DNA from 4 places in the Bradyrhizobium sp. USDA 10063 genome. Region 2 is predicted to be linked to each of the others. Evidence: riboswitches for the same ligand, from Rfam matches in the RefSeq annotation. Region 2 holds a riboswitch; each other region holds the start of a gene.

Region 1 (4,207 bases), 750 kb from region 2:
GACCTTCGTCGATATTCCCACGTGGCCCGTTCAGGCTCAGGTCGGTCAAAGTCCGCCTGGGGGTAGCCGACGCAAAGATAGGCGATCAACTTCCAGGACGCCGGCACGTCGAGAATCTCGCAGATGCGGACCGGATTGAGTATCGACACCCAGCCAATCCCGATGCCTTCTGCACGCGCGGCCAACCATGCCGAGCAAATGGCCGCGACGACGGAATAGTCGATGGTCTCCGGCATCGTCGCACGACCCAGCCCGTGCCCGGTTTCGCATGCTTTTTCCGAGAATACCGCCAGATGCCCAGGCGCCTCTTCGAGGCCGGCGAGCTTCAGCGTCGTGTAGCGCGCCGCCCGCTCACCGGAATAGGCGCTTAACGCGCAGGCATTGCAGGTCTTAAAGTCCTCAATGATCGCGCGCCGTCGCGCTTCACTATCAACGATTACGAAGCGCCAGGGCTGACTCAGGCCGACCGAGGGGGATGGGCAGGCGATCTCAATGAGCCGCTCCATGGCGCCGCTCGGCAGCGGATCGGGGCGAAAGCGCCGCACGTCGCGGCGCCACACGAACAGTTCGCGCAATTGTCGGCGAAAAGCTTCATCGAATGAGATCATCAAAGTCGAAGTTCCGCATGGAGGAGGGCGGTCGCCATCAACAAGATCGCGATCTCGCCAATCTGTTCGAACGCGCCCAATATATCACCTGTCTGTCCTCCGACCTGCCTCGTTGCAAGCCACGCCAGTATCAGCCCCGCCAGTGAGAGCAGAATCGCTCCGATCACCGCCTTGCTCGACCCGAAACCGCACACGAGACAAAGAGCCCCGAGACGAAATGCAATTGCCGCGCTTCGCCCCGGCGGCTGTCCGGCTCCGGCCGAAAGTCCATCCGACCGCGCCGGCGGAATCAGCCACATGAATGCGGGCAAGCCGGCGCCCTCGACCAGAACAAGATCGGCGCGACGCTTCAGGCGTCCGAAACTTTCGAGGACCGGGCTCCATCAGCGATGGCTTCATCGCAGCGTATGCACGGGCGCCCAGCGTCGCCAGGCGGCGTTCCTGCACGATGATCTGGGCACCCAATTCCGTCTCCGGCTTAAGCGGGACGGGATTCATGTTGGTATGGGGCTCGACGCCTGCGACTTGCGCCTGCAATGCCTACGCGCGTCCGATCTCGCCGCCGTCGGCGGTCACGGCCGCATTGTTCGATATGTTCTGCGGCTTGAACGGAAGTACGCGATAGCCGCGGCGGATCGCTGCACGCGCAAGGCCAGCGACGATGAGCGAATTGCCCACGTCGGAGCCTGCCCCCTGGATCATCAATGCGCGCGCCACCGAATCGGATTCCCGGTAGCTTCGTCAGAGCTCGACGCCGGGCTGCGCCTTGGATCGGAAGGGATGCTTCACCAGCGTCACCTCCGTGACGAGGTCGGCGGCGTCGATCAATTCTTTCTTCGCGTTACGTCCGGTGAGGACGACGTGCGTCATCGGTGGCTTTGAATTCTTCACGAACTCGACGACCTCGCCGATCTCCAGATAGTCGTAACGAAGCGCAATGTTAATCTCCTCGAGAACGATCATGCGCAATGCTTGATCGGCGATCAGCTGCATGGGCTTTCCCATGCGGCACGGACGGCGGCGATGTCGCGGGCGCGGTCCTGTGTTTCCCAGGTAAAGCCTTCACCCATCGCATGGAACTGGCACAGATCGCCAAAACGTCCGGTCAGCAGGCGGCGCTCGCCGGTGTCCCACGCACGCTTGATGAATTGTACGACGGCGCAGGGGAAGCCATGCGCTACGCACCGCATGATCATGCCGAAGGCCGAAGAAGATTTTTCTTGCCCCTGGTGTGGACGATGATGAGTCCCTTTCGCGGCTCTTAGTCGCCCTCATCCGGTCGCGCGCGACTTTTTTCTTGGCCATTTTGGTCGTATGGCGGTTGTCCAGCGAGGCTTCCGAGATCACGGTCTCCTCCTCAGCGGTATCAGTCTCGGAAGTCATCTGGACGTTCCTTTGGCTTGACAAGTTGCACGCTTGGGCAAATGGTGGAGCGGCGTTGGTTCCTGTCCTACGACAGGCGAAGAGGGAATGCGATAGGGCTCTAGCCACGAAGCCTGAGCCTGAAACGCAGCCGCCCCCGCGACCGTGACCGGAGAGATCTTCAAGAGCCACTGACCTGTTAAGGGGTTGGGAAGGTGGAGATCGAAGGGAAAACCTGCTCCGCAAGCCGGGAGACCTGCCAGCGCAGAGATTTGAGACCGGCGGACGGGGTGCTCCGCGACGGCAGCGAACCCCTATGTCCACGGTTCGTGCGCCTCATCGCCTCCGCCAAACGTCGAGGAGGGCGATGACCGTCACGCTTCACGTCTACATTACCTGCCGTGCCGGCCAATCGGCAATGGAAGGCGAAGCCACGCCAGGCGCGCATCGGCACAGCGCGATCCTTCAGGCTGGCGTGCCGGAAGGCGTCAATGTTGTTCCAGTCGAGTGCCTGTCGGCTTGCAGCCAGGGGTGCTCGGTTGCACTCAGCGCGCCGGGACGCTGGTCCTACGTCTATGGACCCCTGTCGGAGGCAAACGCGCCTGTTGCCGGAGCTGCGGCCTATGCGGCGGCGCCCGACGGCATCGTGCCATGGCGCAGCCGGCCAGAGATCTTCCGCAAGCAATCGCTTGCCCGCATTCCACCCATCGCTGTCCTGTCGGAGGCCGCAGAATGAACACGCTCGCCAAGGTCCCGGTCACCGTCGTCACGGGCTTTCTCGGTTCGGGCAAGCCGACCCTGATCCAGCACCTGATTGCCAACGCGAACGGCAAGAAGCTTGCGGTGCTCGTCAACGAGTTCGGCAGCGAGGGCGTGGACGGGGAGATTCTGAAATCCTGCGCGGACGCCGACTGTCCCGCCGAGAACATCGTCGAGCTCGCCAATGGTTGCATCTGCTGCACGGTCGCCGACGACTTCATTCCCGCCATCGAGCAGCTGCTCTCGCGCAGGGTAAAGCCCGACCATATTCTGATCGAGACGTCGGGCCTCGCCCTTCCGAAGCCGTTGCTCAAGGCCTTCGATTGGCCGGAGATCCGTTCAAGGATCACGGTCGACGGCGTGATTGCACTGGCCGACGCCGAGGCGGTGGCGGCCGGCCGTTTTGCGCCGGATCTCGCCGCGGTGGAGGCACAGCGCGCGGCCGATGAAAACCTCGATCACGAGACGCCGCTGTCGGAAGTGTTCGAGGATCAGATCGCGTGCGCGGATATCGTGCTGCTCACTAAGGCGGACCTTGCTGGCGCGGACGGAGTTGAAGCGGCCAAGGCGGCGATCCTCGCCGAAATGCCGCGTCGCGTGCCGATGCTGCCGGTCGTCGACGGTGCAGTCGATGCGCGCGTAATCCTTGGTCTCGAAGCAGCTGCAGAAGACGATCTCGCCGCGCGACCTTCTCATCATGACGGCGAAGAAGAACACGAGCACAACGACTTCGCCTCGGTTGTCGTCGATCTCCCGGAAGTTGCTGACGTCGTTGCCTTGGTCGCATCGATCCGGCGGCTTGCGCGTGAACAGAACGTCCTGCGCGCGAAGGGATACATCGCGGTCGCGGGCAAGCCAATGCGATTGCTCCTGCAATCAGTCGGGGAGCGGGTGCAACATCAGTTCGATATACCCTGGGGCACGCGGCCGAGGCAGTCGAAGCTGGTTGTGATCGGTGAACACAACAATATCGATGAGCCTGCCATCAGGGCGGGACTTGGTGTCTGATGCACGTCGTCTTTCGCGAGAGCCGCGGTCTTGAGGAGACCGCGACGCCTAAGGATCTCGGCCAGGATCCGGCCGACCTTGTTGTGCTCTCGTACTCCGATAGCGATCTCGCCGCTTTCGCTTCCGGCTGGCGCCGCGGCCGCGGCGGCCTGCCGTCGCTGAGGCTCGCAAATCTCGCAGAGCTGCGTCATCCGCTTTCGGTCGACACCTATATCGAGCGGACGGCGTCGCATGCGCGCGGCATCTTGGTGCGCTTGATCGGTGGCGAATCCTACTGGTCATATGGGCTGGCTGCCCTGCATCAACTGGCGAAGGAGCGCGACATCGCGCTTGCGGTGCTTCCGGCCGACTGTCGTGATGACCCGCGCCTGGATGCGTTCTCGACATTGCCCGTCTCGACGCTCCGACACCTGAGGGCCTTGTGCGAAGAAGGGGGAACGATAGCGGCGCAGGCTGCGATCGCCCAACTC
Region 2 (4,207 bases):
TTGAAATGAAAGAGCAGCATAGAACTGGAGTTGCAACTCCAATGCCAGACTGAGAGGACGACAGCGACCGGGGGGCGACACGCGCAATTATGGCGCGACAGCCAAGCTCAGACCTCGCGAGCGAATGGCTGCGAACGGCAGCCTTAGGCGTCATGGCACCAAATTGGACAGGGGCGGCACGGGCGTTACATTGTGCGGCCACCGACCGGCGTGTCCCGCTCTCGAGATTCCGTCTCCGCTATCCGAACCCACTGTGCCTCGTCGTTCCGTCGGCTGCCGTCTCTTTTTTGTGCTTGGGCAGACCGGTGAGATGGAAATCCAATCTTCGGAGCATCCCAAGGTAGACTTTTTAACATATGGTTCGGTAGCCAGGCATTATCATCGAGGAACATCTCCACCGATCCTTGGTTGCCTGCATCCACACCAACCTTGGAGGAGCACCCGAAGACGCTTTTGGCTGGATGCGCGCGGGCTGTTGGTTTGATCTCTGGCGCGAGCGCCGTCGAAATCAAGTTAGGGAGGGCCTTGAGCGAGCAAGCTTTGGCGATCGCCGTTTGTTAGGCGTCTTGATCGAAAGGCGCCGATAGCCTTTCTAGGGCGGCCGCCTCTTGCATGTTGGGAAGGTTCCGTTGGCCTCAGGTGGTGGCTAGGGAACTATCCCCGTAAGCTGCAGTGGATGAATCATGTCGTTTCGCTTGTCTTTCGTCGCAGCCTTGTTCCTGCAACTTTGGTTTGGCGCTGCCTTGGCTCAACCGGAGCTGGAAGCTTGCCGCTCATCCGGATTAGTTGCGCTGAAAGAGCACAATCCATCAATCAGCGATGTCGCGCTCGATATGGATAGTATGACGGTAGCAAAGGCCACCCCCAAGGTCGAAGACATTCCCATTCGAACAATCGTCATAGGCGATGCCTATCTCGAACACGGAAAAAAGACACGCGCCGAACTTTCCTCCGGCGAATTCTGCCGACAGCTAGGTCGTCAGAAGGCCGATCCCTTCATCAAGCGGCGTCTTTTGGATTTGGCCCAGGACTACGAGCGCCGCATTGCTATCGCCGCAAGGGTTAAGGAAGAACAAAAAAGAGAACGATATAGCCTCACGCTCCGATGACAAACAATTTGGAGCCGTTCTACGGATGACATGCTGGCCGTCAGCCGAGCGACACGGGGCGACTTCGATGGAAGAGTACAGGGCTTATCTGATGGGGCCTGACGGTTACATTGTTAGCCGGATTGATCTTGTTTGTGCGGACGAGGACACGGCCAAGGAGCGGGCTCAGCAACTCGCGCATGATTGCACAGCCGAACTTTGGCAGGGCGAGCGTAAGATCGCGACATATCCGCCGTTGCAGTAACTTGCGGTAGGGTGCACGGGGTGTATTATGGGATTCGGTCGAGCATCTTCTGCCGCGGGTGGCCGCCGCTATCCTTCGAGATGTCCCTTCGAATGAGCCTGTCGTCGAAGTACGCAGCCCCTCTGCCTTCAATTGGCTTATCCGCTCCGTTCAAGGCGGCAACGATAGGATTGACTTCGGCTTAGACAACCCCCTAGAACACGTGTGACGGTTCCCCTTGACGGGGATCAAAAGGGAACGCGGTGCGGGACTTCTCCCCTATGCCGCGGCTGCCCCCGCAACTGTGAGCGGCGAATCTTTCGTCATGCGCCACTGGGAGCCTCGGTCCTGGGAAGGCGACGAAGGGTTGGGACCCGCAAGCCAGGAGACCTGCCGTCAGCCGTGGTCACACGCGAAAATGTCGGTCGGGGAGTATAGACATTGTTTTCGTCCGTCGTGCCAGGCACGTTCGAGCGAGACCTCATTTGCGGTGACGTGCCACTGACGTCATACCGAGGCCGCTCGTGCTCTCTATCGTTACTATCCCAAGGCAGCGTCGTGCTGCCCAACTCGCTTTCAGATATTTCCTACCGGTTCTGCTGCTCGAGTCTTGTTCGGCAAAGGCCCAGCAGTCTGATTCGCCCCATGTCTTGCCTCCGGTAAGCGTTACCCAGCCCCAAACGCCTCCAACCAAACCCAAGCGCCTTGATCGTGAGCGTTCGACTTCGACAGCGCGGACTCAGTCGAGCCGAACCGCAGCGACGCGAAGCCCCACGCCCTCGATCGCAACATCCGATACGTCATTTCCAACGCTGAACCTGAACAAGCAGAACGCGAGTGGCAGCCGCCTCAACCTCACTCCGCTGCAGACGCCCGCCAGCGTCGAAACGATCACGTCGCAGACCATCGCAGAACGCGGCCAGCATAATGTCACGGACGCGGTCACCCAGAACGCCGTGGGTTTTAGCGCGAGCCCGGCCCCCGGCAATGGCGGCCTCTCGTTCAGCACACGCGGCTTCACTGGAAGCAATTCGGTGATGACGCTTTATGACGGCACTCGCCTCTATGTTGGTGCCGGAACCGCGACCTTTCCATTCGATACGTGGTCGGCGGATCGCATCGAGGTCATGCGCGGGCCAGCCTCCGTTCTGTACGGAGAAGGCGCGATCGGCGGGATCATCAATGTGATCCCCAAAAAACCCGTCACGACGCCCTACAACGATGCCGAGATGTCGCTCGACACCAATACGACGCGACGCATCGCGGTGGATAGCGGCGGACCGATCAATCCGACCGTATCCTATCGCGTCAATGCCGTCGGCAACATGTCGAACGGTTGGGTCGATCGCGACGAGACATCGAATCTGGCGATCTCCGCCGCGGTGCGGGTCGAGGCCGCCGAAAACCTCGCTTTCACACTCTCGAACGACTACGGCAATCGAAGCCCCTCGCGCTATTTCGGCACACCGCTGATCAACGGCGCGATCGACGGCGCGTTGCGGTTCAAGAACTACAACGTGCTCGACAGTGCGATCCGCTATCAGGATAACTGGAGCCAGTTCAAGACCGAGTGGGACGTGACGGACGGCATCAAGGTTCAGAACACACTCTACTACCTGACCAGCCGTCGGCATTGGCGTGATGTCGAGAGTTATGCCTGGAATCCTGCGACACTGTTGATCAACCGAACCAGCTACATCGAGATCTTCCACGACCAGGCTCAAGTGGGCAACCGGATGGACGCGACGTTTCGTGGCCATCTGCTGGGCTTCGGCAATGAGTTCGTTGCGGGTTTCGACATCAACCGGGTGGATTTTACCCACACCAACAATTCGCCCTATGGCGGCGCGTCTTCGGTCAGCCCCTATGCCGTCAACATGGGGTTGTTTGCGGCCACCACGACGCGAACCACGCCCGGCTACAACGCAATCGTCAATCAATACGCGTTGTTTGCCGAGGACCGGCTGTCGCTGACCGATCAGCTGTCCGTTGTTAGCGGTATCAGGTTCGATCGGCCGGATGTCGACCGCACCGATTACAGGACCCCAGCGAACAGTTTCGATATCTCGCTGTCGGGTACGAGCTGGCGAACCGGCGTGGTCTACACCCCGATCTCGAACCTTGCATTTTACGGACAGTATGCGACAGCCGTCGATCCGGTCACCAATCTTATCTCGCTGTCGGCCACGCAGAAAACCTTCCAGCTTGCCACCGGCAAGCAAAGAGAGGTTGGAGTCAAGCAGTCGTTCTGGGGCGGTCGCGGCGAGTGGACGCTCGCAGGATACCAGATCGTCAAGAACAACCTGCTGGTCCCGGATCCCAGCAATCCTGCCGGACTGGCGTTGCAAATCGGCCAGCAATCCTCGCGCGGGATCGAAGCATCGATCGGCCTGGCGCTGGATGGCGGCTGGCGCGTCGATGCCAATCTCGCGGTGCTGCGGGCCAGGTACGACAACTTCAGCCAGGTGGTAGGCGGCAAACTCGTCAGCCACGCCGGCAACGTTCCGCTGAACGCGCCGCAGCAAGTATCGAACGTCTGGTTGACCTGGGACTTCGCGGCGAACTGGTCCGTCTATGGTGGTGTGCAGATTGTGGGACAAACCTTTTCCGATAACGCCAATACGCAGCTTCGCCCCGCCTACACCGTGGTCAACGGCGGACTACGCTGGAAGCCTGACGAGCAAACCACGGTCGCGCTTCGCATCTACAATCTCTTCGACACCGTCTACGCCACGTCGTCGCCTTATGCCGGGCAGTGGCTGCTCGGCATGCCGCGCACGGCAGAAGTGTGCATCAACGTGAAGTTTTGATGATGCGCCGCGCCTTGCTCCGGAGAGGACGGCGGTGGCTTTACATCACCCATCGCTGGATCGGC
Region 3 (4,207 bases), 5.0 Mb from region 2:
CGCGCTCACGAGGCGCCCATGACCTTCCAAATCCCATCCGACTTGCAGATCCCCGCGATCGCTCCAATCGATCAGACGCTTGCTAAGACAATGCGCGCGCGAATCGACGGCAAAGCCAAGCCGCCGGGATCGCTGGGACGAATCGAAGACCTGGCGGTGCAGCTCGGCATGATCGCCCATCCATCCGCCGCAGCGCTACAAAAGGCCGTCCTGCTCGTATTCGCCGGCGATCACGGGCTGACGGAAGAAGGCGTTTCGCAATATCCGTCCGCCGTGACGGCCGCGATGGTGAGGACCTACCTCGCAGGTCGCGCCAGCGCCAACGCCTTTGCGGCTGCGTCAGACGTCAGCATCCGCGTCGTGGACGCCGGCGTTGCCAGCGATCTGCCTGCCCATCCCGACCTCTTCGATGTCAAGATCCGGGCCGGCACCGCGAATTCCGCGCGGGAGGCTGCCATGTCGACCGAGGAAGCGCACAAGGCGCTCGCGGCCGGCTTTGCCATAGCTTCCCGTGAAATCGAGGCAGGTGCCGACATCATCGCACTCGGCGAGATGGGAATAGGCAACACCGCGTCTTCCGCACTCCTGGTGCATCGGCTGGCGCCCGCTTCCCTGGATGACTGCATCGGAGTCGGCGCCGGCCAGGACGAATCAGGCATGGCGCGCAAGCGCGCCGCCATCCACAAGGCAGCCAATCGCAGCGACGCCACGGCGCCGTTCGAGGTGCTCAGGGAATTCGGCGGCTTCGAGATCGCGATGATGACGGGTGCAGCGCTTGGCGCAGCGGCGCATCACCGTCCGGTCGTCATCGACGGCTTCATTTCGTCTGCGGCCGCCCTTGTCGCCGTCAGGCTGGCGCCGGCGACGCGCGACTATTGCGTTTTTGCGCATCGGTCGGCCGAGAAGGGTCACGATATCGTGCTGACGGCGCTTCAGGCGCGGCCGTTGCTCGCTCTCGACATGAGACTTGGCGAGGGCACCGGCGCGTTGCTGGCGGTCCCGCTGGTGCGGGCAGCGTCCCGCCTGCTGACCGACGTCGCCGACCTCAGCGACGTGCTGGAGGGAAAGATCTAGATGAGCCTGGATCGTTTTCGCGACGCGGTCCGATTCCTGACGATCATCCCGGTCGGCGATTCGAAGGATGCGCCCGATTCCGATTGGCTGGCCCGCTCCTCGCCATTCTTCCCGCTGGTCGGCGCGATCGTCGGTCTGGTTTCGGCGGCCGCCCTTCTGTTCACATCCCTCATACTGGGACCGGTGATCGCGGCGCTCATGGCGGTGATGGCAAGCGTCCTCCTCACCTGCGGATTGCACGAGGATGGCCTGGCCGACACCGCGGACGGCTTTGGCGGCGGCTGGACGGTCGAACAGCGTCTCACCATCATGAAGGACAGCCGGATCGGAACCTATGGCACGCTCGCACTCGTTTTCGCGATCGCATTGCGCGTGGCGGCGCTCACTGAGATGCCGGCCTGGACTGGCGCGGCGGCGCTGATTGCAAGTGGAGCCGCCGGCCGCGCCGTGGCGCTGCCGGTCCTCGGCTGGATGAAATATGCCGGCAACATCTCCTCGATGAAGGTGGCTTATGCACCCTCGACGCTCCGGACAGGCGAAATCGGCTTCGCGACGATCGTGGTGCTGCTCGCGCTGACACCGCTCGCTGCGGCCTCCGGCACACATGCTCCGTTCGCCCTTCTTGCCGGCATCGCTTGCGGCATCGCACTGGCAGTTGCCGTCACGCTGTGGTCGCGACGGCTGATCGGCGGCTATACCGGCGACGTGCTCGGGGCCATCGAGCAGGTGTTCGAGGTCGGTTTTCTGCTGGGCGTTGCCGCCGTCATCCGGTCGATTTGATAGTCCACCGCAGCAGCTCGGTTTTTCGACACCGCTCTACAGACTTACCGCAGAAAGATCGGCGCGGAGATGATGTCGTCTGCTTACTCGCGTATTGTTGACAGCGGTTTCTGAAAAAACCTATTGTGATCGCGACGGTTCTCCTTCGGGAGATCAAAAGGGAATGCGGTGCGGGCTCTGTCCCAACGCCGCAGCTGCCCCCGCAACTGTAAGCGGTGAGTCTCTGGTCATGTGCCACTGGATCTCGGATCCGGGAAGGCGATCAGGAGGCGATGATCCGCAAGCCAGGAGACCTGCCGTTTGTCGTGGTCACGGGCGAAACGCGTCGGTCGGGGTGAGCCGAAGCGAAATTCTCAAGGTTAAGGGCGCTTACAGCGCCTGATCCCCTGGGGATTTGTCGCGGTGACGTGTCACGTTGCCGTGGGGGCCCGTTCGGTTCTGCCAATCAGAAAGCTGCCGTAGGTCGTTGCCGGCGTCGTGCGCGGTGATGCATGCCGCGTGCTTTTGCACGCAGGCTCGCGATCGCCGTTCATTTCGCTCGTTGGGGGTTCGTATTGAGAATTCAGTTTAGTGTTGTCGCCGGATTAAGTCGTTTAGCGTTCAAGTCTGGTGTTGCCGGCGCCGCAATGATGGTGCTGACAGCGGGCCTACCGGCTCAGGCGCAACAAGCGGGACCCGATCCTGCGCTGCCGCCGGTGGTGGTGCACCCCGGCCAGCCGAGCGCACGGCCGCCGGGTGCTGCACAGCAGGCAAGGTCACGAAACGCAGCGCATCGCGCGTCGCGAACGTCCCGCTCCAATGCCAACCCCGCCCCGGTGTCGCCGGCTTCCGATACCTCCAGCACGAATCAGGGCAGAGATGGCGTTGACGGCTACGTCGCCCGCACCACCGAGGCCGGCGCCAAGGTCGGAACGCCGATCCTGCAGTGGCCGCGCTCGGTCTCGACGGTGACCCGGCAGGAGATGACCGACCGCGACGTGCAGAGCGTGCGGGACGCCCTGCAATACACGGCCGGCGTGAGCACCTATTTCCGGGAGGGCCAGTTTACCCGCGATTATGTTTCGATCCGCGGTTTCCAAGGCCTGCAATTCCTCGATGGGCTGCGGCTCAACGTCAACAATTACGGCCTGGAACCGTACGGGCTCGAGCGCATCGATGTTCTCAAGGGACCCGCCGCGACCTTGTACGGCCAGGGCAGCCCTGGCGGTCTTTGGGACCTCGTCAGCAAGCGTCCAACCGATCAGGCCTTCGGCGAAGTCCTGCTGCGGATGGGAATACGCAATTCGCTGGAAGGCGCATTCGATGTCGGCGGCCCGGTCACGTCGGATCATTCGCTGCTCTATCGCGTGGTCGGCCTTGGCAGGATCGGCGACGGTCAAATCGACTTCACCAAAGACGAGCGCGCCTTCATCGCGCCATCCTTCACGTGGCGAATCGACGAGGATACGAGCCTTACAATACTCGCGGCCTATCAGAACGATCCCAAGCTCACGGTATTACAGCCGCTGCCCTACGCGGGCACGATCGTTCCCGGCCCGACCGGTCAGTTCATCTCCCGTAACCTGTTTCTCGGGGAGCCCAGCTACCACAACACATCGGTGCAGCAGGCCCGCATTGGCTACGAGTTCAAGCATCAGTTCAACGACGTATTCTCGTTCCAGCAGAATTTCTATTACCAGAACATCGATATCAATCTGAACGAAGTGCAGAGCAGCGCGACCCCGAACACCACGACAACGAACCGGATCGCGGCCAACCAAACCTTCCAGATCGACATGTACCAGATCGACAACCGCCTGAAGGCGGATTTCGATATGGGCCCGCTGCGCCATCATGTGCTGTTTGGCGCCGACTATTCCGCGGTCCCGAATTTCCAGGGTACAGGCACTGGCGCAGCGAGTCCGCTCAATCTCTATAATCCCATCTATGGACAGCCGTTCGCGAGCCCGATCCCGATCACCACATTCCGTTATCAGGATCAGCGGCAGGCCGGCGCCTATGTGCAGGATCGCACCGAGATCGGCCGCCTGTCGGTCCTGCTTGGCGCGCGCTATGATCAACTCCAGCAAGATCAGAAGACCCGCTCGCTCAACCTGGCAACAGGGGTGCTCTCCAACCCGCCCTGGACGCGGCAGCCCGACCATGCCCTGACGTACAACGCCGGCCTGATCTATGCTTTCGACAACGGCGTCGCGCCTTATGCAAGCTACTCGCAGACCTTCACGCCGACGGCAGGTACCGACTTTTTTGGTCGGGCCTTCATTCCGGTCACCGGTGACCAGAAGGAGGTGGGCATCAAATACATGCCTCCCGGCTATGATATTCTGGCGACCGCCGCGGTGTTCGATATCAC
Region 4 (4,207 bases), 740 kb from region 2:
GCGCGCTTCGTCACGGATCATGTCGATCTGGATAGCGTGCTGGAATCGGCAATATGCACCTGGACCGCGCCGAGCGCCGCACACGACTTAAACGTCACGCCGCCCGGCCAACGCATCGCGCTGGCGCGCGACGCTGCATTCTCGTTCGTCTATCCGCACATGGTGGAGGCTTGGCGCGCGGCCGGAGCCGAGATCACGATCTTCTCGCCGCTTGCCGATGAGGGCCCTGATGATAGTGCCGACATCTGCTGGCTGCCTGGCGGCTATCCTGAGTTACATGCCGGCCGGCTAGCGGCCAACATACGGTTTCGCGGAAGGCTGCGCGCCTTCGCCGAGACGCGACCCGTGCACGGCGAATGCGGGGGCTATATGGTGATGGGCAACGCCCTGACCGACGGTGATGGCGTTCGCCATGAGATGGTTGGTTTGCTCGGTCTTGAGACGAGTTTTGCCGAGCGTCGCATGCATCTGGGCTACCGGTTTGCGGAGCTCGCTGCTTCGATGCCGGGGCACAAACCCGGCGCACGTCTTCGAGGCCACGAGTTTCACTATTCCACGATCATCGCGCAACCAGATAAAGCTCTCGCTGTCGTGCGCGATGCGACCGGCGCCGTGGTTGCCGAAACCGGTTCGCGGCGTGGTCACGCCACAGGCACGTTCTTCCACCTAATTGCGGAGGAGAGGTGACCGTTTCGTCTCCTTTGTCTCGGTACGCGGCCGCCGATGGCCAACTTTTCGGCCTGCATGTCGACAATCCGGTGAGGGAAGGCCAGCTGACGGGCGTGCCGATCCGGACCGACCTGTCGGTTACGCTGTTCCTTTCGGAGCGGGAGGATTATGACGGCGGCGAGCTCGTCATCGAGGACCTCTATGGCTCCCATGAACTGAAGCTGCCGGCCGGCGATCTCGTACTTTATCCTGCTTCAAGTCTGCATCCGGTCACGGACGTGACACGGGGCACGCGTGTTGCGTCTTTCTTGTTGCAGAGCATGGTACGGGATGCGGGGGGCCGCAGCCTGATCTTCGATCTCGACACCGCCATCCAGGCGTTGGTTCAGCGGCTTGGGCGAGACGATCCTGAAACGGGTCGAATTGACCGGCATCTATCCCAACCTGATCCGTTACTGGGCCGAAGCATGAATGCCTCTCTCATCCGCTCGAGGGGGTCACCGTGATGATGCCGTCGTGGATCCGACTTCGCCCCTTGACGCCTGCTCCGCGAAAGGGGCACACAGGGAAGGCATGGTACTCAACGCGGCGCAACGCGCCGGAGCATAATCGGGAATGGCATAGGGGCCGAGTTGCGGTGCCCGAAGCCCCGGCCGGTCCCGCGACTTAAAGCGGTGCAGGGATCCGATCCGCTATTGGGCAATCATGCCGGGGAAGACCGCACTCCCTGTCGAACCGAGAGCCAGGAGACCGGCCCTGCAAGTTTTGACGCCATGGCCGTCGCGTGTGACGGCAGGAAGGACGTGGACCATGCACATTGAACCGGGGATTGTGACGGGAGCCAAGCTCGTGCTGAGCTACGCTACGGGCGCCGCCGCGGCCAGCTGTACCCTGAAGCTCGCGGTCGATACCGTGCGCGAGCAGGGTGTCGCTTCTTTTGTCGTGCGCACGATTGCAACGACGGCGCTGGTATTTTCGTTCTTCGAGCTGTTCCCGCATTTTCGGGTCGGTGTCTCGGAGGTGCATTTCATCCTCGGCTCGACCTTGTTCCTCTTGTTCGGTACGGCACCGGCTGCACTCGGGCTCGCGCTCGGTCTTCTGCTGCAGGGCCTGTTCTTCGTGCCGACCGACCTGCCGCAATACGGCATGAACCTCACCACGCTGCTGGTGCCATTGTTTGCGGTCCACGCGCTCGCTCAGCGGATCATTCCTCGAAATACGGCCTATGTTGACCTACAATATAGCCAGGCGCTGGCGCTCTCGACGGCGTATCAGTCCGGCATTGTGGCATGGGTCGCGTTCTGGGCGCTCTATGGTGCGGGCTTTGGCGCGTCCAACCTCGCCGACATCGCGACTTTTGCCGCTTCCTACACGTTTGTCATCGTGATCGAGCCATTAGCCGATCTGGCCGCGCTTGCTCTGGCAAAGTCGCTGCGAGGCGTCACAGTCGAGGGCTTCGTCACCCAGCGTCTCCACAACGCCCGCTGACGACCTAGAAAGGCGGACCCGACGGCGGCCTTCGTATCAGTGATGCTGACGCTCTCCCTGATAGGTATCGGTTGCGGCGATCCCGAACAGCTCACGCTCGCCGCGATCCGTGCCCTCAATGCAGTCGATCTCATCCTGATCCCTCGCAAGGGAGCTGTTAAGTCCGACCTCGCCGAGTTGCGGCGGACGATTTGCGCAGAGGTACTCACCAACGATCGGACGCGCATCGCGGAATTCGACCTGCCCGTGCGGGACGCCTGCGTGGCAGATTACCGGAAAGCCGTGGACGAATGGCACGACGCCGTCGCTGCAACCTGGTCGCGAGAAATAGCGAGCCACCTTGGAAACACGGGGCGCGTTGCGCTGCTGATCTGGGGGGATCCTTCGCTCTATGACTCGTCCTTGCGGATCGCGCGCAGGCTCAATCCGTTGCCGACCATCGACGTGGTTCCGGGCATCACATCTATCCAGGCGCTGTGCGCGGCGCATGCGCTGCCGCTGAACGATGTCGGCGAACCCTTCTTAGTTACCACCGGGCGGCGGTTGCGTGAGGGCGGCTGGCCTGATAGCGCCGACACTGTTGTCGTGTTACTGGATGGCGGCGCGGCGTTCCAGTCCTTGAAGCCCAAAGGAATCCACATCTGGTGGGGTGCCTATCTCGGGATGACCAATCAGATCACCATGTCGGGTGAGCTTTCCGACGTGGGGCCTCGCATCGTCGCCGCACGGCAACAGGCGCGCGAGCGACATGGCTGGATCATGGACAGCTGTATCCTGAAACGCAGATCCTGACGTGGCCGTCCATTGCGCCGCCGCACTCGCGCGTCGGGCTCAACTTACCAAGCCGACCGGGGGCACTTGGCCGGCTCGAGCAAATCGCGATTGAGCTTGCCGGTCTGCAACAGTTGAGGCAACCTCGTGCAGCCCGCGTGCCGATCACCATATTCGCTAGCGATCACGGCATTGTTGCTCAGGGGGGCGCGTATCCTCAGGAGGTGACGATCGCCATGATGTCGAATTTCGCCTCGGGCGGAGCCGCGATATCGGTGCTGGCGCGCGAACTATAGCGGTTTTCGCCCGATTTGAATCTGGGGGATTCCCAAACGGTTAGCGATGATGGAGACTGTGTGCATTGATTCTCCTTGCCGGCGGGGGCGGGCGGTGCCGAAGGCCTATTCTTGTGACCTGCGGGAACGCGTTATCGAGGCCGTGGCTGCGGGCGCGTCGCGGCGCGAGGCGGCCGAACGCTTCGAGGTGAGTGTAGCATCGGCGGTCAAGTGGGTGCAGCGCTGGCGGGACGATAACAGCGCCGCTGCGAAGCCGCGCGGCGGAAGCGTTTCGCCGCTCGAAGAGTTCGCAACCGAGATTTTGGCTGTGGTTGCTGAGCATCCAGACCTGACCCTGGTGGAGACGCTTGCAGAGCTGCGCAAGCGGAGAATTCGAACCAGCCGCAGCGCGCTCTGGCGCTTTCTCGACCGTCACAACATCACCTTTAAAAAAAAGCCTGCAGGCTACTGAACGGCAGCGAGAGGACGTTGCGCGAGCTCGCCGACGTTGGATACGAGAGCAAGGTTTTCTTGATCCCGCCCGGCTCGTTTTTATCGACGAGACTGCGGTCAGCACAAATCTGGCGCGGCTCCGGGGGCGTGCGCCAAGGGGTGTCAGGGTGATCGGCGCCGTTCCGCTGGGGTCATGGGAGACCATCACTTTCGTGGCGGCCTTGCGCCACAATAAAATGACTGCCCCGATGGTGATCGAGGGAGCTATGACCGGAGAAATGTTCCTCGCCTATGTTGAGCAGTGCTTGGTTCCAACCCTTCGGCGCAACGACATCGTCGTGATGGACAACTGCCGAGTTCACATGGCGCCTGCCGTTAGGCACGCGATTGAGAAGGCAAAGGCGAGCGTGCGGTATCTCCCGAAATACTCGCCTGATCTTAATCCGATCGAGCTGCCCTACAGCAAATTTAAGGCATACTTGCGTAAGGTCGCGGCACGAACAGTTCCGCATCTCACGCGCGCGATCCGTTCGTTCATCCCACAACTAAGC

Evidence for each region. A riboswitch is a leader RNA that binds a small molecule or an ion and turns the genes downstream of it on or off. The one in region 2 is predicted to bind cobalamin.
Region 1: another riboswitch for cobalamin. It lies ahead of ACVJGD_RS38510 (DUF1636 family protein); the one in region 2 lies ahead of ACVJGD_RS41855 (TonB-dependent receptor).
Region 3: another riboswitch for cobalamin. It lies ahead of ACVJGD_RS18920 (TonB-dependent siderophore receptor); the one in region 2 lies ahead of ACVJGD_RS41855 (TonB-dependent receptor).
Region 4: another riboswitch for cobalamin. It lies ahead of ACVJGD_RS38575 (energy-coupling factor ABC transporter permease); the one in region 2 lies ahead of ACVJGD_RS41855 (TonB-dependent receptor).

What each region holds. Positions count from the first base shown of each region.
Region 1 is NZ_JBSSGP010000002.1:7,765,406-7,769,612, forward strand. It holds gene bluB (5,6-dimethylbenzimidazole synthase) at 1-608, opposite strand, end outside; gene ACVJGD_RS38495 (adenosylcobinamide-GDP ribazoletransferase) at 608-907, opposite strand; partial or broken gene ACVJGD_RS38500 (nucleotide-binding protein) at 911-1,310, opposite strand; partial or broken gene cobO (cob(I)yrinic acid a,c-diamide adenosyltransferase) at 1,350-1,991, opposite strand; cobalamin riboswitch at 2,031-2,248, shown strand; gene ACVJGD_RS38510 (DUF1636 family protein) at 2,338-2,706, shown strand; gene cobW (cobalamin biosynthesis protein CobW) at 2,703-3,737, shown strand; gene cobN (cobaltochelatase subunit CobN) at 3,737-4,207, shown strand, end outside.
Region 2 is NZ_JBSSGP010000002.1:8,514,562-8,518,768, reverse strand. It holds gene ACVJGD_RS41865 (DUF6894 family protein) at 1-20, opposite strand, end outside; gene ACVJGD_RS41860 (hypothetical protein) at 684-1,109, shown strand; cobalamin riboswitch at 1,545-1,744, shown strand; gene ACVJGD_RS41855 (TonB-dependent receptor) at 1,983-4,142, shown strand; gene ACVJGD_RS41850 (PepSY domain-containing protein) at 4,145-4,207, shown strand, end outside.
Region 3 is NZ_JBSSGP010000002.1:3,523,979-3,528,185, forward strand. It holds gene cobT (nicotinate-nucleotide--dimethylbenzimidazole phosphoribosyltransferase) at 19-1,074, shown strand; gene cobS (adenosylcobinamide-GDP ribazoletransferase) at 1,075-1,854, shown strand; cobalamin riboswitch at 1,973-2,169, shown strand; gene ACVJGD_RS18920 (TonB-dependent siderophore receptor) at 2,481-4,207, shown strand, end outside.
Region 4 is NZ_JBSSGP010000002.1:7,779,320-7,783,526, forward strand. It holds gene ACVJGD_RS38565 (cobyrinate a,c-diamide synthase) at 1-687, shown strand, start outside; partial or broken gene ACVJGD_RS38570 (Fe2+-dependent dioxygenase) at 705-1,140, shown strand; cobalamin riboswitch at 1,227-1,442, shown strand; gene ACVJGD_RS38575 (energy-coupling factor ABC transporter permease) at 1,480-2,157, shown strand; gene cobF (precorrin-6A synthase (deacetylating)) at 2,200-2,949, shown strand; partial or broken gene ACVJGD_RS38585 (nicotinate-nucleotide--dimethylbenzimidazole phosphoribosyltransferase) at 2,951-3,221, shown strand; one part of gene ACVJGD_RS38590 (IS630 family transposase) at 3,274-3,668, shown strand; one part of gene ACVJGD_RS38590 (IS630 family transposase) at 3,667-4,207, shown strand, end outside.